2 regions of the Flaviflexus ciconiae genome follow, and region 1 is predicted to be linked to the other one. Evidence: riboswitches for the same ligand, from Rfam matches in the RefSeq annotation. Region 1 holds a riboswitch; the other holds the start of a gene.

Region 1 (15,417 bases):
ACAGAAGCAGACTATCTCGCCATAGGCGGGATCCTTGTCAATCAGTTCCGCATCCGCGTAGGGCCGCACCTGGTGCTGTCCAAGCGGAGCCATCTTCGGCGGCTCGGGAAGATTGGAGCGCTCCTCGAGTGTGAGTCCTGCATCCTTCAGTAGGTCAATAAGGTACTGCGCCACCGCCATAGCGGACGTCAGGCCGGTCGACCGGATCGCACCCGCGATCGCGTACCGCTGATCCCCGTCGACCTCGATGAGGTAGTCGGAGAGGTCGTGGGCTGCTCGCAGGCCGGCGTAGGAAGCGGTTACTTCTTCATCCAGGAGCTGCGGGAAGATGTGGGAACCCTTTTGGATGAGGAAATCAAAACCTTCTTCGGTCGTGGACGTGTCGGTCCTATCCTCCCCATCGTCTGCCGTCGGTCCGAGCATGACGTTACCGAACGCTGTTGGACTGACGAGGACGCCCTTGCCCTTTGACGATGGGACGGCGAGCACAATCTTGTCGACCAGCTCTGCTGAAAGCTTGTCGAAAACGAAGAGTTCTCCCTTACGGGGATGGACGTGGATCCGGTCGTAGCCAAACCTACGATCAAGGTGGTCACCGCCAAGACCCGCGGCGTTGATAACCCACCGCGCTTCGATATCACCCCGGTTTGTTCCAAGGATTGTCGTGTTCTCACCAACGGTGACCATCGTGATTTCGTGCTCGAGGAGGAGCGTCGCTCCCCTATTCACAGCATCGGTTGCAAAAGCGAGAGGTAGCGACCAGGCATCAATAATTGACTCATCGGGAACCGTGAGACCACCCTTCACCCCGTCGCCTAGGTGCGGCAGGAGCTCATAAACTCCGTCAGTATCAATAATCTCAGTCTTGTTGTAACCGTTTTTCTCAGCCTTCTCTTGGAGTGACGGTAGTGCGGCAAGCTCCTCCTCGTCCCAGGCCACGAGCACGGCACCGGACTTCTTCAGTCCGATACCGGTCTTTTCGCAGTAGTCTTCAGTGAGGAAATAGCCTTCGCGTACGAGCTGAGATTCCAGGGTTCCCGGGGAGGCATCGAATCCGGTGTGGAGGATCGCCGTATTTGCTTTGGATGTCCCCTCACACACGTCTTCTCTAGCGTCGAGAAGCACAACGGTGTTCGATGTTCCCGCGAGCTGCCGTGCTATCGCCGAGCCAATGACGCCGGCTCCAATGACCGCAAAATCGTACGGTCGTGTCATGTTCATAGCCGTTCCTTTCAGCGTGATCTGGCAACACTAGAATTCGAGGTTCGCCTCAACTGCGGCAACCCAGCGCTTACGGAAAGCCGCAGCATCGTCAGCACTCATCTTCGGCTCGTACGTGGCTTCGGGCTCCCACGAATAAGGCCCCTCCTCCACCGACATATCCGGGTTCAGCGCCAGCCTCATGGCAGCGGCAGCACCGAGGGCCGTGGCGTGGGCAGACGGGTAGGTATCGATCGGGACCTGAAGCAGATCCGACTGGATCTGCATGAGGACCTTCGAGTTGGTCAGCCCACCATCGACCTTGAGTCTCTGCAGGGGCGTGTCGACACCGGCGGCGATTAGGCTAGCGAGCTCGGCAACCTGGGCGGAGATCCCTTCGAGGATGGCGCGGGAGATCTCTGCCTTACCGGTGGCTAGCTTCATGCCGGTGAGAAAAGCTCCAGCATCGGAACGCCACCACGGAGCCGCCAGCCCGGCGAAGGACGGGCCGCACAGGACCCCGCCTGAATCTTTCGCCACTTCCTTATCGATCTCCTTGACGCCGGAGATCATTCCCATGTCTTTCATCCACCGCACCGCCGTTGCGGCAGTGTAGACCTGGCCGTCAACACAGTAGGAGGTCTTGCCCCGTAGCGTCCACGCCACGGAGGTTGTCAGGCCCGACTCGAAGCGATGTGCTTCATGGCCAGTGTTAACGAACAGGAAGGCGCCGGACCCGTAGGTGCACTTCGAGTCACCGGGATCAAGGCAACTCTCGGCAAGCAGAGCCGCCTGCTGGTCAACCATGAGACCGCCAACGGGGATCTCACCACCGAAGAGGGTCGTCGTGCCGACGATCTCGTCGGACGCCACAAGACGCGGCATTTTCTCGTCCTGGAGCCCAAAGATCTCCAGGAGCTCATCGTTCCATTCGACCGTGTCAATATCGAGAAGGAGGGAGCGCGATGCAGTTGAGGTGTCGGAAACGAATTCGCCGGTGAGCTGGTATACCAGCCACGAATCCGACATCGTCACCACACCTTCCTTCGTGAGGTTCTCGCGAACCCAGGCAAGCTTAGGCGCTGCAAAATAGGTGTCGAGAACAAGGGCGGTTAGTTCATGAATGCGATCAGCTTTGCTTTCGAGGCGGGCAACAATGTCCTTCGATCGCTTGTCCATCCAATTGACACAGGGAGTCAGCGGGTCGCCGGTCTCAGGATCCCAGGCAAGAACAGTTTCCCCGACGTTTGCCAGGGCCACGCCGTCAATTGGTTTACCGGCCTGCTCGATGGCTTCACGCCCAGCATCCACAATCGAGGCAAGTAGTTCGTGCGGGTCATGCTCAACCCCGTCGTTCGAGATGTGATTGAGGGTAACGGGCTTTTCGACAATGGCGTGAATGCCATCATCATCGACGACAATTGCCTTGGAGCCGGAGGTTCCCTGATCGAGTGCAAGAATAGCCATTGAATTGCCTTTCAGTCTTCATTGACATGGGTTTTTCAGTGACGCTTACGCGTCGGCGAGAAGCAGTTGTGCTCCCCTGTCTTTAAGTGCGTCGATTGCGGACTGATCGAGCCCACTATCGGTAGCAATGTACGTTGGTATCTCAACATCGCAAAGCTTGAAGGGTGCGGTCTTACCGAACTTCGAGGAATCGGCGACGACCACCGCGGTCTGGGAGTTTGCAAGGACCGACTGTTTGACGTGCATCTCATCAAAGTCGTAGTCGGTTACCCCAGCATCAGCTGTGATCGCACCAATTGAAATCACCGCAAGGTCCGGGTACAGACCATCAAGGAACGATGTCGCCATCGTTCCCGACAGCGAGAGTTCAGACTTGCGCAGGCGCCCGCCTGACACAATGATCTCGGCACGTTCAAGACGTGACAGTGTGCCAACGGCACGCAATGATGCCGTCACGATAGTTCCCGAGAAAGATGATGGGAATGCTCGAGCAACGGCTTCAACCGTTGTTCCCAGATCAAGGAACACGGTTCCCGATTCCGGTATGAGCTCAGCAACCCGCTCCGCGATCTGTGCCTTCTGCTCGGAAGCAATGTTCTCGCGTTCCGAGTGCGGAGCTTCGCTACGGGAGGTAACAGCAATACTGATTGCTCCCCCATAAACGCGCTTCAGCAGAGCCAGCTTCTCGAGCTCAAGAAGATCTCGCCGGACCGTCTCAACCGACACTCCGTATCGTTGAGCAATATCGTCGGTCTCGACACCACCCTGCGTGCGAAGATCCTCGAGGATCAGGCTCCGGCGCTCCTGTGCAAGCATGCTCTACCTCTCTGACTAACTCGAACACTAAACCAAATCCACGCAATCGGGCAACAATCCACAAGAACTCGACTTCGCACACTTTCCCAATGCACGATGGCTGAATCTCACCCCGGTTGTTTTGGCGCTCTGAAACCTTACTGCGGCACCAAACCACGACAGGATAATCATGAAGACAACAGCTATTGATGAATACACTTCCGCCGCATCCGTGTAAATTCGGCCCCCGGCCCCAGGCGTGAACGTAAGACTTCCTGATAACACATAGCCCCGGTGACCGCCTCCCTTGAGGCGTCACCGGGGCATGTTGATTTGTGGTTTTAGAGCCAGGCTTCTAGTTGCTTTGCCGAGACATCGGTCAGCCAGGACTGCCAGCGCGGACCGAAGGAGATGCGACGGACGCCGAGGCGCTTCAAGCCAGCAAGGTCACCGGCGCCGTTACCATCCACTGGGTGAACGCCGATATTGACGGGGACGGAGACAGCCTCCACAAGTGCTGAGACCTGTTCGACGGTTGATGCCCTGACGGGATAAACAGAGCGGGCACCGGCCTGCTCAATGAGTTTGATCCGTTCTACTGCTTCTGCGAGGGGATCATCATAAACGTCGGTTCCAAGCCTGATGGCATCGGTTCGTCCATTAATGACGAAGTCGACTCCTGCGCCATCTGCGGCCTGCCGGGCGGCGGCAATATAGTCCGCATGCTCCTGGCGGTCACGAACCCGGTCGTCTTCCCGGTGAACAACGTCCTCGATGTTGGCTCCGACGGCACCCGATTCGATGATGCGCTCGATGAGTTCTTTCGGATCGAGCCCATATCCCGACTCGACATCAGCACTGACAGGAATGTCGACGGAGTCGACGATCCTCTTGACTATGTCCAGGTATTCGCCGAAATCCATATTCTCGCCATCGGAGCTACCGATAGCGTCGGCAACCGGGTGGCTACCGACGGTGAGTCCTGCGAAGCCAACATCTGCCGCTATCCGACCACTCCACGTGTCCCACACAGTTGGCAGGACTAAAATCTCACCCGATTCATGTTGATTGGCGAATAGTTTTGCTTGTTCTTTGATGTTTGACATCCGTGTTCCCTCCCAGAGTCATCTCGAGACTATGCGGGGTACCTGAACAATCCCTAGGGCTTTCACCAAGAGCTTTTATCAGGCCGAGCATCCGCACCTAACACGGTTCAAACACGGTGCTTGGTCAGACTTTTCAAGCAACAGCGCTTCTTAGTACCGCTCAATCCTCAGAACATGTTTATGTCGAAAGTGATTGCGAAAGGGGGCAACCGGTCGTAGCCAGTCACCCCCTTTCTCGGTGTTACTTAGAAGGCAGGAACAACCTCACCGTTGGGGTAGGTTTCGGTGATAAAGTCGGCGACTTCCTGCGAGTGGAGGAGTTCGTCGAGTGCCTGGATGGCCTCGAGCTTGTCGGTGTCGGTGTTCCAAGCGAGCACGTTCGCGTAGGGGTTGTCTTCACCGGACTCGATGGCGATCGAGTCTTCGGAGGGAACAAGCCCACCGTCAAGGGCGAAGTTACCGTTGATGATGGAGAGATCGACCTGGTCGAGGGTACGAACAAGGTTCGGGGCCTCAAGTTCAACGAACTCGATGTTCTTCGGATTGTCAGCAATATCGAAGATGGTGGGATTCTCGACGGAGTCGTCGAGGGTCAGCACACCATTGTCCTCAAGCAGCCAGAGAGCGCGAGCCTGGTTGGAGGGATCGTTGACGATAGAGACCTTGGCACCGTCCGGGAGGTCGTCGATGGACTCAAGAGTCTCGGAGTAGGCAGCGTAGGGCTCAATGTGGACGCCTTCGCCACGGTCGAACTCGTAACCGTTATCGGCGATCTCAGTCTCGAAGTAGGGGACGTGCTGGAAGAAGTTAGCATCCAGGTCACCCGAGTCGAGGTTACGGTTCGGCAGGACGTAGTCGGAGTACTCGACAACCTCGATGTCAATACCGGCCTCTTCGGCCAGGTTTTCATCGATGTAGTTGAGGATGTCTGCGTGGGGAACCGGGGAGGCTCCAACCTTGAGGGTGACAACCTCACCGGAGGCCGCGGTCGAATCCGAGGTGGTCTCCTCGGATTCCTCTTCATTGGACGAGCATGCCGAGAGGGCAAGGGCTGCGGCTGCTGTGAGAGCAAAAATTTTACGACGCATTGGTTTACTTCCTTTTGTTATTAAATGAGCAAGTGGGATCCTTGGAACCCTCTGCTCGGATTGCCAGTCCGCACTATGGGTGCGGTCGTGGCGGAGATTGTGTTGACGGTGCGGGCATAGCCCAGAGTTACGGGGATGACGTGACTCGAGAGAGATCTCGGTGAATTACGGTCACGAGGAGCGAGCCAAGAAGCCTTGTGCGAGCGCTTCCATTCGAAGAACTGTTTCGGTGGAGGTCACTCGAATGAGTTGCTTCCTGCGATTCGGATCAGGTGTTTGTCGCGAGTCGTTCGTTCCGATATGCAGAGACTCAGCGGTGGTCTACATATCGGCTGAGCATGTCGCCGAGCATTTGGACGATTTGAACGATAACAACAAGAACAACAACGGTGATGATGAGGACGTCGAGGAAGTACCTCTGGTAGCCGTAGTTGTAGGCAAGAGCTCCGAGCCCGCCGCCTCCAACCGTGCCTCCCATGGCGGAGAAGCCAATAATCATGATGATGAGAACGGTGATCGACTGGATGATTCCGGGAAGGGCCTCACGGAGAATCACGTCCCCCATGATCCTCGTTCGTGTTGCCCCCATCATCTGAGCGGCTTCGATCTTGCCTGAATCAACAGCCAGAAGGTTCGTCTCGACCAGGCGAGCAAAGAACGGAATGGATCCGATTGCGAGCGGGAACACCATGCCCCGCCATCCAATGTTGGTCTGCATGACCCAGTCCGTGACCGGTAGCAAGAGGATCAGAAGGATGATGAACGGGATCGAACGCCCGACGTTAACGATCAGGGAAAGAATGGCGTTGACGATCTTGTTAGGACGGATTCCGCCCTTCGCGGTGGCAACGAGAAGGATACCGAGAGGCAATCCAATGACCACCGTTGCGAGGGTGGACCAGCCGACCATGAGCAGGGTTTCCACGGTCGCGTCCCACAGCGTCTCTTGGACGATCTGGTTATTGAACCACGTGCCGTCCTGAGTCAAAGTATTCATGCTGCACGCTCCTTCGCATCAATGCCCTGAGCAGCGAGCGCCGCAATGGTCGAATCGACCCGAGCATTTTCAACCGAGAGAACGAGGCGTGCGATCTGGGCGGAGCCCAGAGTCTCGAACGTTCCAGCGGTAACATCTGCCCCGAGCTCGGCCACCAGGCTGAGAACGTGGGAACCGGAGGGCTCCCCCGGACGGGACGTAAAGGCAATGTCGATCAGTGTCGTTCCCGGCGGGATCTCGTCAACCTTCGGAGGCGGAACAATGGCAGCACCTAGGCGGGAGCCGGTGTCCGTGATGATCTCGTCAAGCCTGCCGGACTGAACAACCTTGCCCTTCGACAGGAGCGTGACGGCGTCACAGGTTTCGCGCACCACCGACATCTCGTGCGTGATGATGACGACCGTGACACCGGTCTGGTCGCGAACATCCTTAATGAGGTCGAGAATCTGTTCGGTGGTTTGAGTATCGAGAGCCGAGGTCGGTTCATCGCACAGGAGCACTGCGGGCCGTGCCGCGAGCGCACGGGCAATGGCGACGCGCTGGCGCTGACCACCGGAAAGCTGGGACGGATAGGAGTCGCCACGGTCACCAAGGCCGACGAGGTCAAGGAGCTCTTGTACGCGTTCGCGCCGCCCTCCCCTATCAAGGCCGGCAACCTTCAGCGGGTACGCAATGTTTTGACCGGCGGTACGAGCATCAAGCAGGTTGCCGCCCTGGAACACCATGCCGATTGAGCGGCGTGCTGTCCGTAGCTGGTTGGGGGTGAGCGAGGAAAGGTCCTGCTCATCGACCCAAATATGGCCTTCGGTTGGCCTTTCGAGTGCCGTCAGGCACCTGATCAGAGTGGACTTGCCCGCACCCGACTGGCCCACAATTCCGTGAATTTGGCCTGCAGGGATATTGAGATCGATACCGTCGAGAGCGACAACTCCCGGGTACACCTTGCGGACACCGTCCAATGTGATCATTGATTCCTCCATCGGTCCTGGCCTTAGCACCGGGTTTTTCTCGGTTGCTGCGGCGTCGACGAGCCAGGTCTCTCAGCCACTCTTGATGGTTCCCCCATTAGACAACGCCCCAGGTCAGAGCGCCAAACAATCTCAGGATTTGGACGCAGTTGGCCGTGTGACACCGAGCACGTTATGTCAACCTATGTCCACTTTATTCATGGGCAAGGGAGAGCCCCGACGACAGTCACCCGCACGTTCCTGTACAGGAAATGTGCGAGGCATAACTACCGCCGGGGCGCCTCTGAAGTTTGGTTCTACACTTTAAGTGCTTAGGTCTATCGCTCGTCGTGCGTTGCAGGATCCCATTCGCCAAGTTCGCGCTGCGGGAGTGCGGAGATCGCTTCCACCTCTGCGGGGGTCAGCTGAACCTCGACAGCCTCAAGGTTCTGCTTCCTACGCTCCTCGTTCGTGGAGCGGACAATCGGGATGGCACCGATCGCACGGTGCCAGGCCAGGACTGCCTGCGAGGGCGTGATGCTGTGCGCTTCGGCCGCGGAGACCACAGCTTCTGTCTCGAACAGGTCACCACCCTTTGAAAGCGGGGACCAGGACTGGACAGCAATCCCGCGATCAGCAAGTTCCTTGCGGTATTCGGGGCGGTGCAGGCCCGGGTCAACCTGCACCTGGTTCGTGGCAGGGACGAGGCCGGTCTTAGCCTTCAGTTCATCCAGGTGTTCGATGAGGAAGTTGGAGACGCCGAGGGTGCGGACAAGACCTTCCTCCTGCGCCTTGGCCATCTCCTCGTACGCCTCGGGGTAAAGGCCAAGCATGGGGAGCGGCCAATGAATAAGCCACGCATCGAGGTAGTCGACGCCGAGCCTGCTAAGGCTACGCTCGAGCGCTCCCCGAACATCCCCATGATCATTGCCGCGGAGCTTGGTTTGGAGAATAACGTCCTCGCGAGCAACGCCGGAGGCCTTGATTCCCTGACCGACGGCCTCTTCGTTCTCGTACTTCGATGCCGTGTCGATAAAGGTATAGCCAGCATCGAGCGCCGAAGCGACAGCAGTTGTCGCTTCCTCTCCCATGAGGGGAGAAGTGCCGAATCCGATCTTCAGTGAATTGAAATCAACCTGTGCGTTCATTCACCCAGGCTACCAACGCGTAACCTCGGCGACGAGAGTTCCAAGCCCCTGGCAGAATCCGAAACGAACTCAGAGGAGGCCTGCGAGTGCCGCGAGCTCCAGCTTCAACACGTTAACGACTCTCGCTCCCGCACCGCGTGCCGACGTCTCCCCCGGGATTGAGTCTTCAAAGGCCAAGCATTCGGCGGGGTTCACACCGAGTCTGCTGATAGCGGTGGCATAGGGCTCGGGGTCCGGCTTGCCACGCTGCACCTGATCCCCGGTGACACGCGCAGAGAAGTAGTCTCGCGGCAGGCTTTCAATGGCCGGCCCAGCTAGATTCATCGGGGTGGCAGTCACTAGAGCTTGGGGCATTCCAGCATCTGCAAACGCATCGAGAAGTTCAATAGCTCCGGGCATGAGGTCCGGATCCGAATAGACCTGCTCGGCCATGAGGACCGCTACCTCTTCGAAGAGAACCATGCCGTCAGCAACGTCCCCACCATCGCGCCGGAGAACAAATTCCATGTGTTCGGCATGATCTTCCGTGGATGATCCGTGGAGAGCTTCTTCATCGGATTTCAACCAGCTTCCACCCCGTGCTTCAATGATCTTCTTCGTGTTGGCAACCCACTGGGACTCGGTATCCGTGATCGTTCCATCCAGGTCCCAGAGGATGGCGGAGGGTTCAGAATTGAGTCCGCAGGCGCGGTACACGTCAACAAGGCTCATACTGCCAGGGTACGCGAAGCCACCTGATGGTACGACTCGACGCGCACTCCATCACCCTTCCACGTGCGGATGGAACCTCTCCCATGCGGACTGGCGGGACATGCCCAAAGATTCACCGATGCTCGCCCAGCTCAGACACTGTCCGGCCCAGTTCTCCTACTCGCTGCCGGAATCATCGGAATAGCCGACGTCGTCTTCACAACCGCAGAGACGACCGTGATCCCCGCTCTTGTCCCGAAGAAGCGGCTCAAACACGCCTACTCCCGCCTGGCAGTCACAAGTCAGTCAGCATCAGCTGCCGCGGCGGGCACCGGCAGCCTGGCATTGGGCTTTCTCGGGATGCCCGGGATGATCACCCTAGCAGTCACGTCCTACGTTTCATCCCTGCTCAGCCAGCTTGGGATCCGGGCACCTGCTCAACCAGAGACTATGCAGATCAGACCGAAGGCTCGTCTACGCGATGGCTTCGTTGCCTTCTGGGAGATTCCTGCCCTCCGGGCCCTTACCACCTCGGCAGCATTGACAAACGCTGGGGTGATGCTCGGCAACACAATTCTGCCGGTGTTCATTCTCAGCGACCTTGGTTTCTCTCCCGCCATCTACGCAGCCCTTGGTGTCATCTCAACCATCGGCGCTATCATCGGTGCCGGGCTCGCGCCCCGCCTCTCAGGACACAACGGTCTGCGCCGACTACGTATCGCCTGCGCACTCGTTGCGGTTTCCGCCGTTCTCCTCGCGGTGTTCTGCCAGCGACTGCCGGGCCCGGAACTAATCTGGCTAGCGATCCAAGGCTTCTCGTGGAATCTGCTCGTCAGTATCTCAGCGGTGTCCGGAGCCGAGGTACTACCCAAGACAATCAGCCAAGAACAGCTCGCATCGGTCGCAGCTTCACAGCGCACCATCACGCTAGGGATCATGCCGATCTCAGCCCTTATCGGTGGCGCCCTTGGAACAGTGGCGGGTTCGGTACCGATGCTGGTGGTATGGGCGGAGCTAGCGGGCCTTGCAACTCTCCCCATCCTCGCCAAACGCTCCCTCGAAGATTACCGCTAGTTGTCTGCGGGCCGGTGGATTGACTGGACCGTAGTCGGCCACCTCCCACTGACCCACCGCTTACGTGCCATGAACTGAGGAGCCCTGGGCATATGCTCCACCCATAGTCCCAGTCGCGGTAGATGGTCTGCACTAGCCGCACCGGCATCACCTCCGCGTTGCACGAGAGCACAATCGCTCCTTCGCTGTCGAAGCAGTCCCGGTTCCGATCGGACGAGCATCCTCGGGTACCTCTTCAGTACGTCAGCGCCGCAGGGGAATCCCAGACACAGCACTTCCCGAGATAGCTCCTTTCGATGTCGGCCCATCGCGCCCGACAATGCTCCCCTGTTTGAAATCACTCCCCTCTCGGGACATGCAACCCGTTGAGACAAGTACGCCCCGGCGAAAGCCGGGGCGCACTCATGAGATCGATAGATCTAGGCGTTTGAATTAGCCGAGGATCTTGGTGACCTTACCTGAACCAACGGTGTGGCCACCCTCGCGGATAGCGAAGCCGAGGCCCTCTTCCATGGCGATGGGCTGGATCAGCTCAACGGTCATCTCGGTGTTGTCACCGGGCATAACCATCTCGGTGCCCTCGGGAGGGTGATGACGCCGGTAACGTCCGTGGTACGGAAGTAGAACTGCGGGCGGTAGTTGGAGAAGAACGGGTTGTGACGGCCGCCCTCTTCCTTCTTGAGCACGTAGGTCTGTGCCTCGAACTTGGTGTGCGGGGTGATGGAGCCGGGCTTGCAAACGACCTGGCCGCGCTCGACCTCTTCGCGCTTGATGCCGCGGATGAGGAGACCACAGTTCTCGCCTGCGTCGGCGTGGTCCATCTGCTTGTGGAACATCTCGATACCGGTGACGGTGGTCGTCATCGGCTTCTCCTTGATGCCGAGGATCTCGACATCGGAGTTGATCTGGAGCTGACCACGCTCGACACGACCGGTGACAACGGTGCCACGGCCGGTGATGGTGAAGACGTCCTCGATGGGCATGAGGAACGGCTTGTCCATGTCGCGGACCGGGTCGTCGAAGTAGGTGTCAACCTGCTCCATGAGGTCCTGAACGGACTTGACCCACTTCTCGTCGCCCTCGAGTGCCTTGAGAGCCGAGATCTGCATGACGGGAGCGTTGTCGCCGTCGAAGCCCTGCGACGAGAGAAGGTCACGGACCTCCATCTCGACGAGCTCGAGGATTTCCTCGTCGTCAACCATGTCGGACTTGTTCAGCGCAACGATGAGCTGCGGAACGCCAACCTGGCGGGCGAGAAGAACGTGCTCACGGGTCTGAGCCATCGGGCCGTCGGTGGCGGCGACAACGAGAATCGCGCCGTCCATCTGTGCGGCACCGGTGATCATGTTCTTGATGTAGTCGGCGTGACCGGGGGCGTCAACGTGTGCGTAGTGACGCTTCTCGGTCTGGTACTCAACGTGCGAAACGTTGATGGTGATGCCGCGCTGACGCTCCTCGGGAGCGTTGTCGACCTGGTCGAACGGGGTGAACTCGTTCAGATCCGGGTACTGGTCAGCAAGAACCTTCGAGATGGCAGCGGTCGTCGTCGTCTTACCGTGATCGACGTGACCGATGGTGCCGATGTTCATATGCGGCTTGGACTTGTCGTACTTGGCCTTGGCCACTTGTCCTCCTGTAGGACTCGGGTAGTTTCTCTGCTTGAAAAGGATACAGGAGCATCCTCGGGGCGGAGCGATCTACTATCGGTTATTTTTCTTACAAATGACCTAGGCTCACTCGCCCCGGGTCTTCTTGATGATTTCCTCGGAGACATTCCTCGGAACTTCCGCGTAAGTCGCGAACTGCATGGTGTACACCGCGCGACCCTGCGTCTTGGAACGCAGATCACCAACGTACCCGAACATTTCGGACAGCGGAACCTGGGCGCGAACGATCTTGATGCCGGTCGCGTCCTCCATGGACTGAATCATGCCACGGCGAGAGTTAAGATCGCCAATCACATCGCCCATGTACTCTTCGGGGGTCCTGACCTCGACGTCCATCATGGGCTCGAGGAGAACCGGATCTGCCTGCTTGATGCCTTCGCGGAAGACACCCTGGCCGGCGATCTTGAATGCCATCTCCGAGGAGTCGACATCGTGGTAGGCGCCGTCGAGGAGGGTGGCCTTAACGCCAACCATCGGGTATCCGGCGAGGATACCGTTCTCCATGGCAGCCTGGATGCCCTGGTCAACCGACGGAATGTATTCGCGGGGAACACGGCCGCCGGTCACGGCGTCAACGAATTCGTAAACTTCGCTGTCTTCGGTCTGCGGGATCGGCTCGAAAGCGACCTGGACCTTAGCGAACTGACCCGAACCACCGGTCTGCTTCTTGTGCGTGAAGTCGACCTTGTCGACCTTGCGGCGGATGGTCTCGCGGTACGCAACCTGGGGTGCGCCAACGTTGGCGTCAACCTTGAACTCGCGCTTCATGCGCGTGACAAGGATGTCGAGGTGGAGCTCGCCCATACCGCCGATAACGGTCTGGCCGGTTTCCTCGTCGAGGCGGACGGAGAACGTCGGGTCCTCTTCAGCAAGACGCTGAATGGCGGTGCCGAGCTTCTCCTGGTCGCCCTTCGACTTGGGCTCGATAGCAACGTGGATAACGGGCTCGGGGAACGTCATCGACTCGAGGATGACAGGCTTCTGCGCGTCGCAGAGCGTGTCGCCCGTGGTCGTGTTCTTGAGTCCGATGACCGCGTAGATGTGGCCCGCGTGGGCAACGTCAACGGGGTTCTCCTTGTTGGAGTGCATCTGGAAGATGCGGGAGATGCGTTCCTTGTTCGACTTCGTCGAGTTCTGGATCTGCGAACCTGCCTCGAGCTTGCCCGAGTAGACGCGGATGTAGGTGAGCTTGCCGAAAAACGGGTGAACGGCAACCTTGAACGCGAGAGCCGCGAAGGGCTCGTCCTCGTTGGCGGAGCGGGTAACAACTTCCTCTTCGTTGCCGACGGCGTGACCTTCGATGGCCGGGACGTCGAGCGGGGACGGGAGGTAGTCGAGAACGCCGTCGAGCATCGGCTGGACGCCAATGTTCTTGTAGGCGGAACCGCAGAAGACCGGGTAGGCCTCGCCAGCGATCGTGAGCTTACGGATGGCGCCCTTGATCTCGTCGATCGTGAGCTCTTCGCCACCGAGGTACTTGTCGAGCAGGTCCTCGTCGGTCTCTGCAACCGACTCGAGCAGCTCGGCGCGAGCGGCCTCAACGGCGTCCACCATGTCGGCGGGAATCTCTTCCTCGATGACAACGGTGCCGTAGGTCTTCTCACCGTTCTGCTCTGCCGGGAAGCGGTACGCAACCTGCTTGATGACGTCAACGACGCCAGCCAGGTCGGACTCTGCACCGATGGGGAGGGTCACGACGAGCGGGGTCGCCTTGAGGCGATCCTTGATCGTCGAGACGGTGAACTCGAAGTTGGCTCCGAGCTTGTCCATCTTGTTGACGAAGCAGATACGGGGAACGTTGTACTTATCCGCCTGACGCCACACGGTCTCCGACTGGGGCTCAACGCCCTCCTTGCCGTCGAAGACTGCGACAGCGCCGTCGAGGACGCGCAGTGAGCGCTCAACCTCGACTGTGAAGTCGACGTGACCGGGGGTGTCGATAACGTTGATCTGGTGGTTCTTCCAGAACGCGGTTACGGCAGCCGAGGTGATCGTGATACCACGGTTCTTCTCGTCTTCCATCCAGTCGGTCGTCGAAGCGCCGTCGTGTGTCTCACCGAGCTTGTAGTTGATGCCGGTGTAGAACAGAATACGCTCGGTCGTTGTCGTCTTGCCGGCATCGATGTGCGCCATGATGCCGATATTGCGGACCTTCTTAAGGTCGGAAAGCACTTCCTGTGCCACTATTAGCTCTCTTCAGTTCGAGGTTGTCGGACGGCCGCTTACCAGCGGTAGTGAGCAAAGGCCTTGTTGGACTCTGCCATGCGATGGGTGTCTTCGCGACGCTTGACAGCGGCGCCGAGACCGTTCGAGGCGTCGAGGATCTCGTTCATGAGTCGCTCGGTCATCGAGTTCTCGCGGCGCTGCCTCGAGTAGTCAACGAGCCAGCGGAGCGCGAGAGTCGTGGAACGACCTGCCTTAACCTCGACGGGGACCTGGTAGGTCGCACCGCCGACGCGGCGGGACCGCACCTCGAGCGAAGGCTTGATGTTGTCCATGGCGCGCTTGAGAACCTCGATGGCATCCTGGCCGGACTTCTCGGCAACACCGGAAAGGGCGCCGTAGACGATCGCCTGAGCGGTCGATTTCTTGCCGTCGCGGAGCACACGGTTGACCAGCTGGGTCACGAGCTCCTGGCCGTAGACGGGATCTGCAACGAGGGGGCGCTTCGGAGCGGGGCCTTTACGGGGCATTAGTTCTTCTCCTTCTTTGCGCCGTAGCGGGAACGTGCCTGCTTGCGGTTCTTAACACCCTGGGTGTCGTGCGAACCGCGGACGATCTTGTAGCGAACACCGGGGAGGTCCTTCACGCGGCCGCCACGGACGAGCACGATCGAGTGCTCCTGAAGGTTGTGGCCTTCACCGGGGATGTATGCGGAAACCTCGATGCCGGTCGAAAGGCGCACGCGGGCGACCTTACGAAGGGCCGAGTTCGGCTTCTTGGGGGTAGTTGTGTATACGCGGGTGCACACCCCACGACGCTGCGGGCTACCCTGGAGCGCCGGCGTCTTGGAGGCGCCTGGCTTCGATGACCGACCCTTGCGGATCAGCTGCTGAATAGTGGGCACTCTATCTCCTGCTCATTATTAACTGGTGGAAGGGCTCGAGTAGTTACGAGCCCGTGACCGAACGGTCTTTCGCAGCAACGCCGGACGGTCTCCTCCCTTGCAGGTGCAACTCCCGCGCGCGAGGGATGTTCGATAATACGAACACCGTATATCAGATTAGCGTTATTGCTT
Region 2 (15,417 bases), 380 kb from region 1:
CACTGGTCGACTTGGTGACGTAAGCAATCCGTTCAGCGCCAACAGAAAATAGGTGTTCACATCCGGTGCGTGCCCCCATAACATCGTCGGATACGACCGTGTCTAGGTTTGCTGGGGGATTGTCGTAGCGAGAAATAACGACGGTGGGACTATTTTTGAGACCCGGGTAAATTCCTTGGACGGGAGCCACGACGAGAGAACAATAATGCCCTCAACCTTAAGCTCAAGCATGGAATGAACAGCCGTCACGAGCTTGGTCGGGGAGTTGGCTCCATGGGAAACGATCACATTCAGATCGTGAGTGTTTGCTTCAACCTCAGCACCTTCGACTGTCTGAGTATCATGCGGATTCCCAATGTCGTTAAGAACAATTCCGATTGTGTGCGTAGAGGAACGTAGTGATCTCGCCCCGAAGTTTGGATGATAGTTTAGCTCCTTCATTGCCTGAAAGATCTTCGTACGATTTTCTTCCGAGACCCCGGGCTCTCCTCGGATCGCGCGAGAAGCGAGCCACTTTGATACCTGCGCTCGTTCCGCAACCGAGAGAATAGTTGGGCGAGCTCTCATTGGTGTGCCTTTCACGTAACAATTCGTAGGGGTAGGAGTGAAGTCGCGGGGCGGGCTGATCATTGATCAGAGACTTCTGTCAAAGGAGCGATGCGTTATGTTAACCGCTCTCCATTAATAGTGACAGATTCAAGTGAACGACTTGTGAACGTGATAGTGAAGCAAAAGAGGCCACTACCTTCGGGCAGAGTTGCGTTACAGGTTACGGGCATGAGGATCCGTGTGGCCATCAGCGGAATTCCATCGAACCAAGAAGGCTTCCTGCATGGGCTGGCGGGGTGGAACTAAGCGCTGATGCGATAACGTTGAAGTAGTCTGAATGAGGCCGTACAGGCGAGCACATCCACAGGCACTACGCCCTATTGGCACGCTACCGCGGCAGTGTCCCCCTCCGAAATACTGCGCGCCTTCCTGCTCCAGTCCACCGTTACAATCCTTCAACGCCTCCACGATTGAGAAGTGTTGCGATGGTCGACGACATGTACCTGCAGACGAGCAAACCAACTCATCAACGCGTAAATTGGGTTGACAGTTGTAAAGTTTGTGGACCGCTGTTAGGATCGCATCGGATCAAGAAGCTCGACGTTAAGCCTCTCAGCTTGTCGACTGGCAACCGCGTATCGCACACGGTGCTCCTGAGGGAAGATCTGCCCCCGAGCATAAGCACGGGTGGAACTAGCGATTTAAGGATATTCCCATGTTGGATGAAAATCCCCCTTCTGAGCAAGATGCTCAGCGCCGTTCGGAGAACAGCGAAGAAAAGACAGCGATGATCGTCACGTCCCCCAATGGCGCGAAGGTCGGTATCGCGCCTCTAGGTACTGGGTGCCGGAACTATTCCCCGGGCCACAGCATTCACTCCATCCACGCCCGGTTGGGTGGCCAGAGCCGGGACTGGGTGCAGGCGCGGGTCCTCATTGTCGAGGGTAACTACATTGAGTTTGTCACGGAGACAGGCACGTGGCGCCGATGGAACCACAACGCCTCGCTGCTACGAAGAATTGCCGAGGTGCCGGAACTCCTGCCTGGAGTTAAGGCGGAATGGTCCGAGCGCTATTATCTGCTCAAAGTTGAAGTGGATGGGGTGGGCTACCTGCTCTCGCTTGCCGAAAGTGATGAGAAAGCCTGCATGACCTGGTGACGACCGGAACGAAGGGCTGATCGGCAAACCTGCGCCCAGGCCCTTCGTTGGTGGAAACGTCAACTCGTAATGTAGCGGGTTTAGGGCCAGTATGCGGAACGCGAGCTATCCCAAGGGCATAGCGCTCCCGACCGTCCGCTCTGGCCCTAAACCCTCACCCATGCAGACTCTTCCTTATTGGAAGGCGGCAAAAAACCCATGACGGTTCACTGCGGCCTGTTGGTGTTGCTATTCCAAAACCAACGTGGGATCTCCCTGGCCTTCTTAGGTCCTTTATGCAGCTATCAAAGGCTGGATTACCCGGTGTTTCGAGGGATGCAACAGGGCGCCTCCGCTAGTTGCGACTACCGGTCTCCGGTGGTCATCCAGAGTGGCCCTCAAATGTATAGTTGGCGCCTACGAGATCCACCTTGAGCAAATGCAACTATCGCTGCCTGTTCTTGATCAGATCCTCACGCGCCTTAATGAGGGTGGGGAAGTCACCGCCGGGACCGTAGGCAATGTAGCCGGGGGCGAGGTGGTCGTGTCCCTGCTCCTCGGAGTAGCGAATGTCCTGGTAGGTTCCGCCGGCTTGGCGGATCACGAACATAGCGGCGGAAACATCCCAGGCGTTGACCGAGGCGCCAAAAGCTGAGTCTGTCCATCCTGCCGCTACGTGGCAGAGGCTGAGTGCTCCGGAACCGGTCCTGCGAACTGAAGAGAAGTCGGTGACCAAGGAATTGAACACTCCGAGTGCGAACTCGTCGCCATCAATTTCTAGATCTTTGGCCGTGGGGTATCCGGTGATAACTGTGGCTGCGCCCGCTGGGAGAGCGGGATTGGTTTTGAGGGTCTCACCATTGAGGTAGGCACCATTTGCATCCGCCGAGAACATGTTGTCTGCCATGGGATCGTAGACGGCCCCGGCAACAATCTCACCCTCAACCTCGACCCCGATGGAGCAGCAGAAGAACGCGAGGCCTTGAACAAAGTTGGAGGTGCCGTCGATCGGGTCGATGTACCAGGTGGCCGGACCTTCAGCGTCAATGCGACCGGCTTCTTCTCCGAAGAGAATGGCACCGGGATTGTGCTCGCGGATATAGGTGGAAATCATCTCTTCGCAGGCGCGGTCGTGTTCGGTAACGAGGTCGTGCTGGTCCCGCTTTTGATCAACGTTCATGACGCCGCGGAAGGCTTTGCGAAGGTAGTCGCCAACCGAGTGTGCGGCGCCTTCGGCAATGGACCGGAGTTCAACGGAGTTAATGGCTGTTGTCATGAGGAGAGTCCTTGGAGGTGTTTGAGGAGGCCAGCGGGATTGTCAAAGGTATAGGTGGGTTCAGCCAGAACGGTGAAGGGTCTCGTGGAGGCGCCGGGCACTGGAGTGAGAACCGTGGCACCAACCCCGGCGCGAACGCCACACAGAACATCCCTGTCGATTCGATCGCCAACGTACCAGCACTGATCCACGGGAATGCCAATGGCTTCTGCCGCCTGCAAGATCAGCTGTGGATTGGGTTTCCTTACTCCCGCCTCATCGGAGTAGATTTCGGCAAAAAAGTAATCGGATAGGCCGTGCTCGGCGAGGAAATCGCGGTGCACCTGCCCGGAGAGGGCGTTCGATGCGATCGAAACGGGAATGCCGGTTTTCTTGCACCAGGCAAGGAGTTCAAGGATGCCGGTGCGGAGGGTGCGGATCTCCTGATTGATACCAACGGAGTAGCAAATCTCTGAGGCGTGCGGCTGAAGGAGTTCCCGCGCTTCATCAGGCCAGTCGGCTGCAATGAAGTCGAGAACGTATGATTCGTGGCTGACTTCTTCGGGGAAGCGAGGGCGGGACATCGCGTTGCGCAGAAGCTTCACTGCCGTTTCGCCAGCAACGACATCGGCAACAATTGTTTCGCGAGTAACGAGCGGTGACCTGGTCGCATTCACGTCCGCGTCAGTCGGTGAAACAGTATCGGTGTCTGTGCCGTGCAGAATGCCCTCGATGAGATCGGCGACTTGCTCCTCCCATCCGTCTCCCTTGGTGGATTGAACAATCACGCCTCCAAAGTCGAGGATTAGGCCAGATAAGCTCATCGGTGCATTCTTTCGTAGGTTGAGTAGATAGTTCTTGGGACAGCGGGGCTGTTTGAAAGCGGTGCTTACAGTCTTCTACGTAGTTCTTGCCGTCCGGTTCAAACCACGCCGTTATCCGGGCCCGGTGTCCCGCGTTGTGCTTTGACCGGCCCAGCTGGGCCGGTCTCGGCATTCCCGGTGGTGCCGGGTCCTTTACTCATCGTAGGCAAAGGGCCCGGCATTTGGGTTAGTTAGCGGAGGTGCGCCACAGATCCTGCCAGTCCTGGCGGGTCTGCCAGTCGGTGGTGAGGCCCTCGTTGTTGAAGAAGTAGATGCTCTCCATGTTGCCGCGAACGTCGGCCGGGTCCTCCGGCTGTTCGATGGTGGTGTTCGAAGAGATCTTGCCGTCGTTGATCTGCGGCTCAATACCTTCCTCGGTCAGTGCGAAGTGAATGAACAGCTTGGCTGCGTTCTGGTTCTCCGACTCGGAAGCAATCACCATGGCCTTGGGTGCGGCGTCGCCAGCCCAGGGAGCCATGTCTGCACAGACGTCGTGGACGTAGCCCTGTTCCTCAATGTTGCGGAACAGGGCGGACGACATGAGGCCCATGGGCGGGTCCTCCTGGCCGGGTGCGCCAACAGCTGCCGAAACATCCTCGTGGGAGTTCGTCAGGATCGGGTCATTGGCCGCCATACGAGCAACCCACTCCTCTACAGCCGAATCGGCGTCGAGGTCTTCACCGAAGTGATCCTCGTATTCTGCACGGAGATCAGCTTCGTTGAACTGCTCCATCTGGCTGAACCAGTCGAGCTGCTTGTTGGCAGCAACCGGGTCTTCGAGAGCAACCTTGCCGGTCCACTCCTCTTCGGTCAGCTCCCACATGTTCGTCACGGGGCAGGTGTCGTACACCTCGGAGTTGTAGGCCCACAGGGACGGGTCGTGGATAAGAACGAGCGGGTCGCGTTGCGACTCGTCAATGTTGTCAACGAGATCGCCCGGGATCCAGGAGTAAACAATCTCGTCCGGGAGGAGCTGTGCTTGGAGTGCCGCCATGTCGGGCAGGGCAATGACATCGCCCTGAACGTCGCCGGACTCGGCTTCCCTCGTGACCATCTCGAACGCCTCTGAAGCATCGACCTTTACGCCGGTTGCTTCAATGCCATACTTGGCTGTGAAGTTCTCGGCCATGGTCTCGACCTTGGAGGTGTTGTCGTAGATCGTGATGGGGCCTTCGGCCTCGGCGGCCTCAATAAGAGCATCCAGGTCGAAATCCTCATCGACCTGCGAAGTGTTAACAGCGGCGTTGGCGTCGCCATTGCCAGCTCCGTTATCGTCGGTTTCTTCGTCGTCGGAGCAGGCTACAAGGGTGAGAAAAGAGGCGACCAGGACGGCTGCACTCATGCGGGTGGTGAATCGTGATCGCGTAGTCATTGTCTTCCCTTCAGAAGATGGTGGTCGATTATGTGAGTAGTGGTGGACAGGGGTGGAACGATCCACGACCATGCGACTCCAATCCTTTTTATCGCTACACCTAGCAGGCTAAAGATGCTGGGGAAACGAGATATCGCCGATAAATTGACATTCAACCAACTTACGTGGAGCGTTCCATGCTCATGTGCGGTTCTGTAGTACCGTTTTCTGGGGAACTTTTCAAGGCTGTGGCGGGTGTAAACGGCTTGGGCGTGGAAATGTTGGCATTAACATATAAGTTTTTGTCATGTGTTTGCCTTAACGAGTCCGGCATGGGGCGAAGGGGCTCGCATGGAGGCCTGGGTTTCTGGAGTTGAAGTATGTGCTTATGGGCTGACTTGCGTGCGCAACTACAGATGCTGCCGCAAAACTAACCGTTCGCCAGACTGCTCGGTCGCGACGACCGAAAAAACGCGTTTGGAGGCGAGGATACCAATTCAATAACATGTGAATTGGATTGATATTTGCACAGTGCGCGAACCGCTGTTGCGATCGAGTCGGATCAAGAAGCTCGACGTTAAGCCTCTCAGCTTGTCGACTGGCAACCGCGTATCGCACGCTTCTTGAGGGAAGATCTGCCCCGAGCAGAAGCCCGGGTGGAATCAAGCGATTTAAGGATATTTCCATGTGGATAACAATCCCCCTTTTGGGCGCGGTGCTCAGCCCCGTTCGGTGAACAGCGAAGACCGGACAGCGTTCATAGTTACCGCCCCGACGGTACGAATATCGGTATCGCACCTCTGGACACGCGGTGCAAAGCCTACTGGCCCGGTCACAGCATTCATGTCATCCACGCTCGGTTCGGTGCGCAGAGCCGGGACCGGGGCCCGGCACGGGTCGTCGCTGTTGACGGTAACTACATAGTGTTCGTGGCGGAATCAGGAACGTGGCGCCGGTGGAACCATGGCGTGGCGCGGCTACGAAGAATCGCCGAGACGACGGCTCTCCGGTCTGATGCTGAGATGGAGTGGTATGAGGAGTACTATCTGCTCAAAGTCGGAGCAGGAGGGCTGGGCTACCTGTTCTCGTTGGCCGAAAGCGGCGAGAAAGCCTGCGGCATCGGTTGATGCCCGGAACGAAGGCCTGATGGGCAAGCCTAGTTGGAAGGCGGTAAGAAACCCTTGACGGTTCAACTCGACTTGTTGGTGCAACTGCCCCAAACCAACTTGGGAGCGATCGGGCTTTCTGGCGCCCTGTGTGTGGCGCCTAATGATCTGATTACCTGGATCTGAGGGACGTAACAGGGCGGCTCCGGTGAACCGCGACTACCAGGCTTCGATAGGCGCCATGAGTGGCTCTCAATTGTTTGGTTGGTGCTCAGGAGAGCCGCCATGAGCAAATGCATCTATCGTTGCCTATTCTTGGCGAGATCCTCGCGTGCCTTGGTGGGGGTAGGGTGGTTGCCGCCGGGACGTAGGCGATGTATCCAGGGGCGTGGTGGTCGCGTCCCTGGCTATATCGCATTTCGTAGGAGCTTCACGGCAGTCTCACCAGTAACAACAACGGCATTGTTTCTCCTACCCTGGTTCCTTGCTCCCAAATTGGGGCTTCTCGGGGACCTATTGAGGTCGGAAGAAAACGAGTTGAGGGCCGTCACAACCTAGGGTTTCCTCAGTTGCAACTCTTAGCGTCGCGGTGACTATAGTCGCAATAACGTGGTGCGCGTCATTTGGCTTGGTGGTACGTTGAATTCCCAACGTACCAGGGGTGGGACGAACCATTCCGGCTATGTGGGTGGACGGAGGTGGGAGTGTGGCGCAACAGGCAAAGGACCCTGATCTCGAGCCGCCCGAATCATTGTTTGACGATGTGGCGTATGCGGGGAGTGGTCCGCTCAGACGGCTAGCGCGCAACGGTGTTCTCTTAGTCTTTGCAGTGTTTATCCTGGTCGGGCTCGTAGGGGTCTATGACCTGAACGGGACTGCACGAGCAGAGTCTGGGCCGGTCTCAGTCGATGTCGACTATCCGAAGACAACGAGGGCGGCCCAGGATGTTCGCGTCATTGCCCGGATCGAGAGCGCTAACGAGCTACCCGAAACGGTCTATCTCGACATTGATCAGGACTACGTAGGAATGATCGAGGATATTCTTTTCATTCCCGAAGCAGAGTCGCAGACGGCTCACGCGAACGGACGCATGAGACTCGAATATCAGGTGCCTGATGGTAGTAGGGGTATGAGGCTCGTTATCGAGGGCAGGGCCGGCGACCAGTGGGAGCTGCGAACTTCCGGCACTCTCGATGTTGTCGTTGGTGATGATCGGCTCGAAGTTCCGCTTGATACGTGGAGGTTCCCCTAATGGAAATCATCATTAAAGCAGTTATTGCCTTCTTTGTTCTCTGGCTCCTCACAAAAGCAACCGGCAGAGCGACCCTTGGCGAACTGTCATCCTTTGACCTACTGCTGTTTATTTGCATGGGGGATTTGATCCAGCAGGCAATCACTGGTGAGGACCGCACACTCACGGGCGGCCTTGTTGCCGTCGGTACTTTTGCTCTTCTCGCAGTGGGATTCAACTTCGTTGTATCCCACTGGCCAAAGGCCAGCAAGGCACTAGAAGGGCCGCCCGTCGTTCTCGTTTCCGACGGTGTGGCACATACTCGGGCGATGAGACACCAGCGAGTATCGGCTGCCGAACTGCTCAGTGCTGGCCGGCAATCAGGGTTTGAGAAGATGAGCGATATTCGACTTGCCGTACTCGAGCAGGACGGGAAAATCTCCTTCTTCGCAACCGAGGCGAAGGAAGCAGATAGGGCCTAGATGATCCTCCTGAGCTTGTGCCCCTCCTGAAACTCCGACCCTCCTGAGGCTCCGCACCTCGGGCAGAATCTAAGAGTTGAGGATCGCTAGAGCTTGGCGGGTGTGCTCGTAGAAGGTGCGTGCCGTCGTGGGTGCGTTCCGTAGCAGGTGCTGGTTATCGCTGAAGGGTGGATAGAGATAACCGGTGGGTCCAGGTCTTTCGACGTGAGCCCACCGGTTACTCATTCTTCGCGGGGCAATGTCCCAAATTGAACATTCGGGATTAACGCCCCCCACTGTTTCGTTTGGGGTGCCCTGTCGTGGTGGCACCCGTTATTCAGTGCTGCCTAGTAAATTCTGCTCAACCAATGATTGAAAGTGCCTAATCAGGCGTTGATTGTTTCCAATCAGTTGCTGGTGGGGGTGTCGGCCTGGCCGAGCTCGGTGGGCGTTCCACTGTCCATTGCTGAGGTGCCGGAGAATCCGATCGGGGTTGCGCTTCCCGCTTCCCGGGAGAGTTGCGCGGCTTCCTGGTCTGCGTTGTCTGCGAGGGCATGGGCGACCTGACCGTCGATGCTGGTAGCCAGCGGCTCTTCCTTGATGAAGAACAGGATGATCGTGGCGAACAGCATGAGGGGGAGGAGGTACAGGAAAACGGGTGCCAGGGAGTCGTTGTAGGACGAGACAATGACATCCTTGATCGGAGCGGGAAGCTCCGCGACTGCCGCCGGGGTCAGCGAGTTCTGGCTGAAGCCACCCTGCATGGCCTCCACCGGCATACGCTCCGTGAGGAGGGCGGTGAGCCTTGAGGTGAACAGGGCGCCGACGATTGCGGCACCGAGAGAAGCACCGATCTCACGGAAGAAGTTGTTTGCGGCTGTTGCTGTACCAACGATGGCGTTCGGGAACGTGTTCTGGACGATCAGGACAAGGATCTGCGCGCCAAGTCCCAGGCCGAAACCAAAGATGAACAGGTAGATACTGAACACGAGAGTTGAGGTGTCGGGCTGCATGGTGGACAGGAGAACCATGGCTCCGGCAACAACGAGAGTCGAAGCGATCGGCATCCACTTATAGCGACCGGTCTTCGATGCGAGGAAGCCTGTGGCGATCGAGGTGAGGAGAACCCCCGCCATCATCGGCAGCATGAGAAGACCAGCATTCGTTGCCGATAGGCCGTTAACCATCTGAAGGTAGGTCGGTAGGTAGGCGACGGCACCGAACATGGCGATCGCAATGAACAGACCGGCGGCGGTTGCCAGGTTGAAGTTCTTGTTCTTGAACAGGTGGAGGGGGATGATCGGCTCTACCGCGCGGCGCTCGACCTCGATGAAAGCTAGTGAGGCAACGATTGCGAGAGCGATAAGACCGAGGATCGTCGGGGAGCTCCAGTCGTACTCGGTGCCACCCCACGAGGTGACGAGAACAATCGAGGTGACGGCAATGGCCATGGTGACCATGCCAGCAACGTCAAGCTTTGTACCTTCCGGCATCTCCCTCTTGGGGATCCTGAGGAACGCCCAGGCTGCGGCGATGGAGATGATGGCGAGCGGGATGTTGATCCAGAAGGCCCAACGCCATCCAATACCTTCGGTGAACCAGCCGCCGAGGATCGGTCCGAGAACGGAAGAGATGGCGAAAACGCCACCCATGATCCCCATGTAGCGACCGCGGTCGCGGGCCGGGATTACGTCGGCGATGATTGCCTGCGACAGGATCATGAGCCCGCCGCCACCAAGGCCCTGAACGGCGCGGCCAGCAATCAGCCAGTTCATGGCGGGGGAAAGCCCGCCAATGATCGAGCCGACAAGAAAGAGGTCCAGGGCAAAGATGAAGAGCGACTTGCGGCCAATGAGGTCGCCGAGCTTGCCGTAGATCGGCATCATAATAGTCGCGGCAAGAATGTAGGCGGTGGTCACCCACAGCATGTGGTTAACTCCGTTGAGTTCGCCAACGATCGTGGGCAGGGCCGTGCCAAGAATCGTCTGATCGAGCGATGAGGCAAACATTGCCGTCAAAAGTCCCAAGAAAACGAGGTGGACAGCCCGCTTATCTGTTTCAGGTGTGGTGTTCATGAGTTCCTTCGAAGAATGAGAGACATAAAGTCGAGAGCCTGCTTCAGGTCATCCGACCAGGCATGAGGAGCAGTGGGAGGCTGGTCGACCCAGCAACGAATGGTGTATCGGAGGGCAGTGCCAACGAGCTCCACGGTCAGGTGGGCTTCGTTCTCAACAGCAAGCCCGCTGTTGATGCTTCTTTCCTCCGGGTGACTGGTAAGCCGATCGGTCAGGAGGGCCGATAGTTCAGAGATGTATGCGCTGATCCCGGCCAGATGGAATTCGTGCAACTGCGGGTATTTCTTAAGAAGCTGGCCTCTGCGGCGAGTCAGGTCATCGTGAAGAAGTTCTGGTGTGAGTGCGAGTTCGACAATGCTTGCAAGGCGAATAACGATCGGCTGCGACGTATCGGCGAGAATCTCGTCGACACCGTCCGTTCCAGCAACGGTTAGCGGCAGGCCGGCAATAGCGGCGTCCTTGGAGGGGAAGTAGTTAAAGAACGTCCTCGGGGAGATGTCAGCGCGCCGACAGATCTCATCCACCGTGGTGTCGTCGTATCCGAGTTCCTCAACAGCATCCACTGCGCCATGTTCAATCGCCGCAGTTGTCGCCTCGCGTTTTCTTTCCCGGAGTCCGGGCTCTGACTTTTGCACGAGATTCATAATTGCACTGACTGCAAGAATGCACAATGTGAAAGTTTGTACAGTGCGTCACCGCAATGTCTTAGCTTTGGTAAACGCTGTCAATTAGCTAGTTTCTCCCGGTGGAGAAATCTTGGTGTTGCGGGCCCGGAATAACTAAACCGATATGCTTCTATCTGATCGCTAACGGGTGAAAGACTCTCTTGCAGATTTTACACACGGTGAAGAGGTAGCGCTCCTGCTTTGGTTGGGCGGTGATGGACAAGAATGAAAAAGTCCGTAGTCGAACTGCCAAGAACCGTGGAAATCCCGGAGTGGCACAATAGATGGGGTCAGTATTCCAACGGGAGAGTGGTGTCATGGAGTTTCCGACAGCAAACACGGTCGAAGCGTTCCGCGAAAATCTTGCCGCGGTGCGGGCAAAGATTGAACGGGCGGCGGAGCGAGCAGGTCGCAATGCTTCGGAAGTTAGGCTCCTCCCAGTTTCTAAAACGGTTCCTGAGGAGCGCATTCGCCTGGCTATTGCTGCTGGTGCTCACCAGCTGGGGGAGAACAAGGTCCAGGAGGCAAAGCGTAAGCACGCCAACCTGATCGATGAGGATGTGAAGTGGTCAATCATTGGCCACCTTCAAACCAACAAGGCCAAGGAAGTTGCGGCTTTCGCTAGCGAGTTTCATGCACTCGATTCCCTCCGTGTTGCCGAAGCTCTTGACCGTAGGTTGGAAATGGAAGGGCGGAGCCTCGACGTATACGTCCAGGTCAACACCTCGGGTGAGGAGTCAAAGTACGGACTCGAGCCCGGTGCTGTTCCGGGAATGCTGGAGGCGCTCAGGGGTTTTGAAACCGTGAACGTCAAGGGGCTGATGACACTCGCGATCTTCTCCGACGACAAGGAAGCGGTGCGAACGTGCTTCCAGCTACTCCGCAGATTGCGAGACGAGGCGCGGGATCGAGATCCGGCCCTTATTGGTCCAGGTGAACTGTCCATGGGAATGTCGAGCGATTACGAGATCGCTATCGAAGAAGGCGCGAACGTTGTTCGCGTTGGTCAGGCGATCTTCGGCGCGCGCCCAACAACTGATGCGTACTACTGGCCGAGCGCAACGGCCAAGCAATAACCCTTACCTGCTCGTGCGGGAAGGCTGACAATCTCGGCTCTCTCGGTAGTTCCGACATTGCTTCCTTGCGAAGGGTCCTTCGAGGCTGGGCCTTCCTGGTCCGTCGTTCATTTCATGCAGTTCACTGACCGTTTTGGGATTGTGGTCGGCTGAGCAATTGCCCTCGTTGGAGTCTGTATTCCTCCGTTGGTTGGCTTGATTCCGCGGGAAGTGACTCTTGCCTTCATGTTTGCTCTCCCATATTGAAAGTGTCCTGCACGAATTAGTTGAACTATTGACTTGAGTAGGGACCGCTACCACACTTGCACGTACCGCGTGTCAATGCAGACACAGAAAACTGGAGCGTGCAATGAAAGCCGTAAGAATTCACGAATACGAGAAAATGCCGTCCCTTGATGAAGTCGACAATCCAAAGGTCACAGGGCCTTGGGATGTCATCGTCAAAGTCGGCGCAGCCGGTCTCTGTCGTACAGACCTCCACGTCATCGAAGGCCAGTGGGCCCCGATCCAGAACCCCGACCTCCCCTACATCCTCGGCCACGAAAATGCTGGCTGGGTAGAAGAAGTCGGTAGCGCCGTCTCCAATGTCAGCGTTGGCGACACCGTTATCATGCATCCCCTCGTCACGTGCGGGCTGTGCCCAGCCTGCCGTGCGGGACAAGACTCGCACTGCTCGAACTCAAGCTTCCCTGGCCTCAACGCAGACGGTGGGATGGCAGAGTTCCTCAAAACCAATGCCCGAGCAGTCGTTAAGCTCGATGCTTCTCTCCAGCCCAAGGACATCGCTGCGCTCGCAGATGCTGGCCTTACCGCGTACCACGCGGTAAGGAAGGCCGCGAAGTGGCTCTTCCCTGGAAGCCATGCCGTTGTCATTGGTTCGGGCGGACTCGGCCATATTGGTATTCAGTCCCTCGTTGCACTCACCTCGGCACACATCATCGTTGTTGATCGTTCCGAGAAGGCCCTTGAGCTTGCCAAGAGCCTCGGTGCCCATGAAACCGTTCTCTCGGGTGACGATGAAGCCACACTGGATAAGGTTAAGGAGATCACCGGCGGCGGAGCCGACGTTGTCTTCGACTTTGTTGGTGAACAAGGAATGGAGAAGGTTGGCCCCAGAATGCTTAAGGGCAGGGGAGACTACTACGTCATCGGCTACGGCGGTAACGTCGACCTGCTAACTATCGACATCATCTCCCAGGAGATTAACGTTATTGGCAACCTGGTGGGAACCTACCAGGACCTCGTTGAACTCATGACACTCACGGCAGAAGGCAAGATCTCCCTGACCACCGCCGTCTATCCGCTTGATGCATTCGACGATGCCATCAACGATCTTGACCAGGGCAGGCTTATCGGACGAGGCATCCTCGTTCCCTAGTTCCCCTCCCGCAACTACCAGCTTCGTAATCTGACCATTACTCCTTCCACCTAGTTGGGCCTCCCCTTGCAGTCAGGGGAGGCCCAACTATGTTTGGTGCGGGGCCCTAGTCGGGTGCGGATGAAATGACTTTCCAGGCTCAGGTGTCGACAGAATCGTCACGAAATGCCGGTCGGACTATTGAGGCAGACTAGGCCGATTGACGGTCGGACCGTTGGGGCAGAGCCGGCTGACTGACGGTCGGACTGTTTAAGCAGACTAACTGGACTACTGGCGCGCACGTTCGAGAATGTGCAGTTGCTCTGGATTGGCACCTTGGCGGCTCCGCATCTCCAGTGTTTTTATTCTCTGCGGTCAAGACATGAGCATCAAGAGTGCTCAAAAGTCGGCTGATCTAGCCGTTTCGTGATGCTTGGTAAAGGGTGATATTTCGCGGAATTGAGACCTGAAGTGGACGAGTGTGCGGGCGCTCGCCTAGACGTGTAACCCGTTGTAGTGTGAAGGACAGCACGTCGTTAACGTGTCGGGTGGCCGTGCCCTGGCTACTCGGAAACCTGACAACAATGAGGTAGTCATGCCCAAGGCAAAAAAGATTATGAATAGTCCCGACAACATCGTGGATGAGACTCTTGACGGTCTCGTCGCGATCTCCAACGGTCTGCTTGCTCGCGACCCTGGATCTCGGGTTATCCGCAGCACCAAGGTCGAACAGGGCAAGGTCGGCCTGGTCGTTGGCGGTGGCTCCGGACACGAGCCCATGTACGGTGCCTTCGTTGGTCCCGGCCTCGCAAACGCCTCCGTTTCTGGTGATATCTTCGCAGCCCCCGCACCCCAGCACGTTCAGGAAGCCATCGAGGCCGCCGATGCTGGCGAAGGTGTTCTGATTGTCTACGGCAACTATGCTGGCGACGTCATGAACTTTGACATGGGAGCCGAGCTCGCTGAAGACGACTCCGACATTGAGTCGAAGACCGTCCTCGTACGCGACGATGTCGCAACCGATGACTACGAGGGCCGCCGCGGAATCGGTGGTGCCTTCTACGTTGTGAAGGCTGCTGGCGCAGCCTGCGCCAAGGGACTCTCCCTCGAAGAGGCCGCTGCAGTGACCGAGCGGGTTCAGTACAACACCCGCACGATCGGCGTTGCCGTTCGCGCAGGCGTTCTCCCCGACACCGGTAAGCGCACCTTCGAACTCGGTGATGACGAGATCGAGATCGGTCTTGGCATGCACGGCGAGGTGGGTGTTGAGCGCTCGGCGATGATGTCGGCCGATGACCTCGCAGTCAAGATGGTCAACATGATCACCGAGGACCTCCCGTTTGAGTCAGGCGACAAGGTTGCCGTGATGATCAACAACCTGGGTGCGACAACTCAGATGGAGTTGCTTGTTGTCTACCGCAAGGTGGCAGAACTTCTCGAGGAGAAGGGCATCACCGTTGGCCGTACCGATATCGGTGCGCACTTCACCTCGCAGGACATGGCAGGCTTCTCGCTCACGCTCCTCAAGCTCACCGACGAAATCGAAGAGCTCCTCGAAGCTCCCTGTGAGTCCGTCCCCTACACGCAGGGCTGATACATGGCAGATACAGTAAACGCAGAACAACTCCGCACAATCCTGACCCAGGCCTGCCAGGCCATTGTCGACGCAAAGGAACTTCTTGGTGAAGCAGACCGTGCCACCGGCGACGGTGACCACGGCACCGGCATGTCCAGAGGCTTCGGAGCAGGCCTTGAGGCGCTCAAGGATGCCGAGCTTTCAACTGTCGGTGATGCCTTCAAGGCAGTCGGAATGGCGGTTCTGAGCACCTCGGGCGGAGCCTCCGGAGCCGTCTTTGGCACCATGTTCCGTGCCCCAGCCAAGGCGCTCGGTGGTGAAGAGATGGATGCTGAGGGATATGCGGCAGGTCTTGAAGCCGCGGTTGAGAAAGTCATGGCCCGAGGCAAGGCAGAGCCCGGTCAGAAGACCATGCTTGATGCTCTTATTCCTGCAGCCGAAGCGGCCCGTGCTTCTGTCTCGGAGGGTCTCGCTGCCTCATCCTGTGCCGCAGCGAACGCTGCAGAGCAGGGGTCCGAAGCTACCAAGGACATGATCGCCAAGGTCGGCAAGGCCAAGTCCCTGGGCGAACGGAGCCTCGGCCACAAGGACCCGGGATCAATCTCGGTTTCGATCCTGCTCACAACAATCGCTGACGGTATCGCCGGTGCCTAAATCAATCAACTGCTGAGCAACTAGCTCAACTAACGCGTGGGGCGGCAGATCTTTGGGTCT

What was found. A riboswitch is a leader RNA that binds a small molecule or an ion and turns the genes downstream of it on or off. The one in region 1 is predicted to bind S-adenosylmethionine.
Region 2: another riboswitch for S-adenosylmethionine. It lies ahead of EJ997_RS11705 (hypothetical protein); the one in region 1 lies ahead of EJ997_RS00690 (methionine ABC transporter ATP-binding protein).

The regions. Positions count from the first base shown of each region.
Region 1 is NZ_CP034593.1:154,411-169,827, reverse strand. It holds gene EJ997_RS00720 (NAD(P)/FAD-dependent oxidoreductase) at 1-1,221, opposite strand, end outside; gene EJ997_RS00715 (FGGY family carbohydrate kinase) at 1,252-2,667, opposite strand; gene EJ997_RS00710 (DeoR/GlpR family DNA-binding transcription regulator) at 2,713-3,483, opposite strand; gene EJ997_RS00705 (isocitrate lyase/PEP mutase family protein) at 3,804-4,568, opposite strand; gene EJ997_RS00700 (MetQ/NlpA family ABC transporter substrate-binding protein) at 4,814-5,656, opposite strand; gene EJ997_RS00695 (methionine ABC transporter permease) at 5,967-6,653, opposite strand; gene EJ997_RS00690 (methionine ABC transporter ATP-binding protein) at 6,650-7,621, opposite strand; SAM riboswitch class I at 7,627-7,713, opposite strand; gene EJ997_RS00685 (aldo/keto reductase) at 7,939-8,748, opposite strand; gene EJ997_RS00680 (HAD family hydrolase) at 8,818-9,459, opposite strand; gene EJ997_RS00675 (MFS transporter) at 9,529-10,512, shown strand; partial or broken gene tuf (elongation factor Tu) at 10,945-12,137, opposite strand; gene fusA (elongation factor G) at 12,246-14,363, opposite strand; gene rpsG (30S ribosomal protein S7) at 14,402-14,872, opposite strand; gene rpsL (30S ribosomal protein S12) at 14,872-15,246, opposite strand.
Region 2 is NZ_CP034593.1:2,608,938-2,624,354, forward strand. It holds gene EJ997_RS11695 (substrate-binding domain-containing protein) at 1-190, opposite strand, end outside; gene EJ997_RS14165 (LacI family DNA-binding transcriptional regulator) at 103-630, opposite strand; SAM riboswitch class IV at 1,136-1,251, shown strand; gene EJ997_RS11705 (hypothetical protein) at 1,265-1,708, shown strand; gene EJ997_RS11710 (inositol monophosphatase family protein) at 2,133-2,963, opposite strand; gene EJ997_RS11715 (HAD family hydrolase) at 2,960-3,766, opposite strand; gene EJ997_RS11720 (ABC transporter substrate-binding protein) at 3,993-5,177, opposite strand; gene EJ997_RS11725 (hypothetical protein) at 6,086-6,283, shown strand; gene EJ997_RS11730 (hypothetical protein) at 6,969-7,514, shown strand; gene EJ997_RS11735 (DUF421 domain-containing protein) at 7,514-7,975, shown strand; gene EJ997_RS11740 (MDR family MFS transporter) at 8,362-10,029, opposite strand; gene EJ997_RS11745 (TetR/AcrR family transcriptional regulator) at 10,026-10,664, opposite strand; gene EJ997_RS11750 (YggS family pyridoxal phosphate-dependent enzyme) at 11,012-11,770, shown strand; gene EJ997_RS11755 (NAD(P)-dependent alcohol dehydrogenase) at 12,120-13,148, shown strand; gene EJ997_RS11760 (dihydroxyacetone kinase subunit DhaK) at 13,723-14,721, shown strand; gene dhaL (dihydroxyacetone kinase subunit DhaL) at 14,725-15,357, shown strand.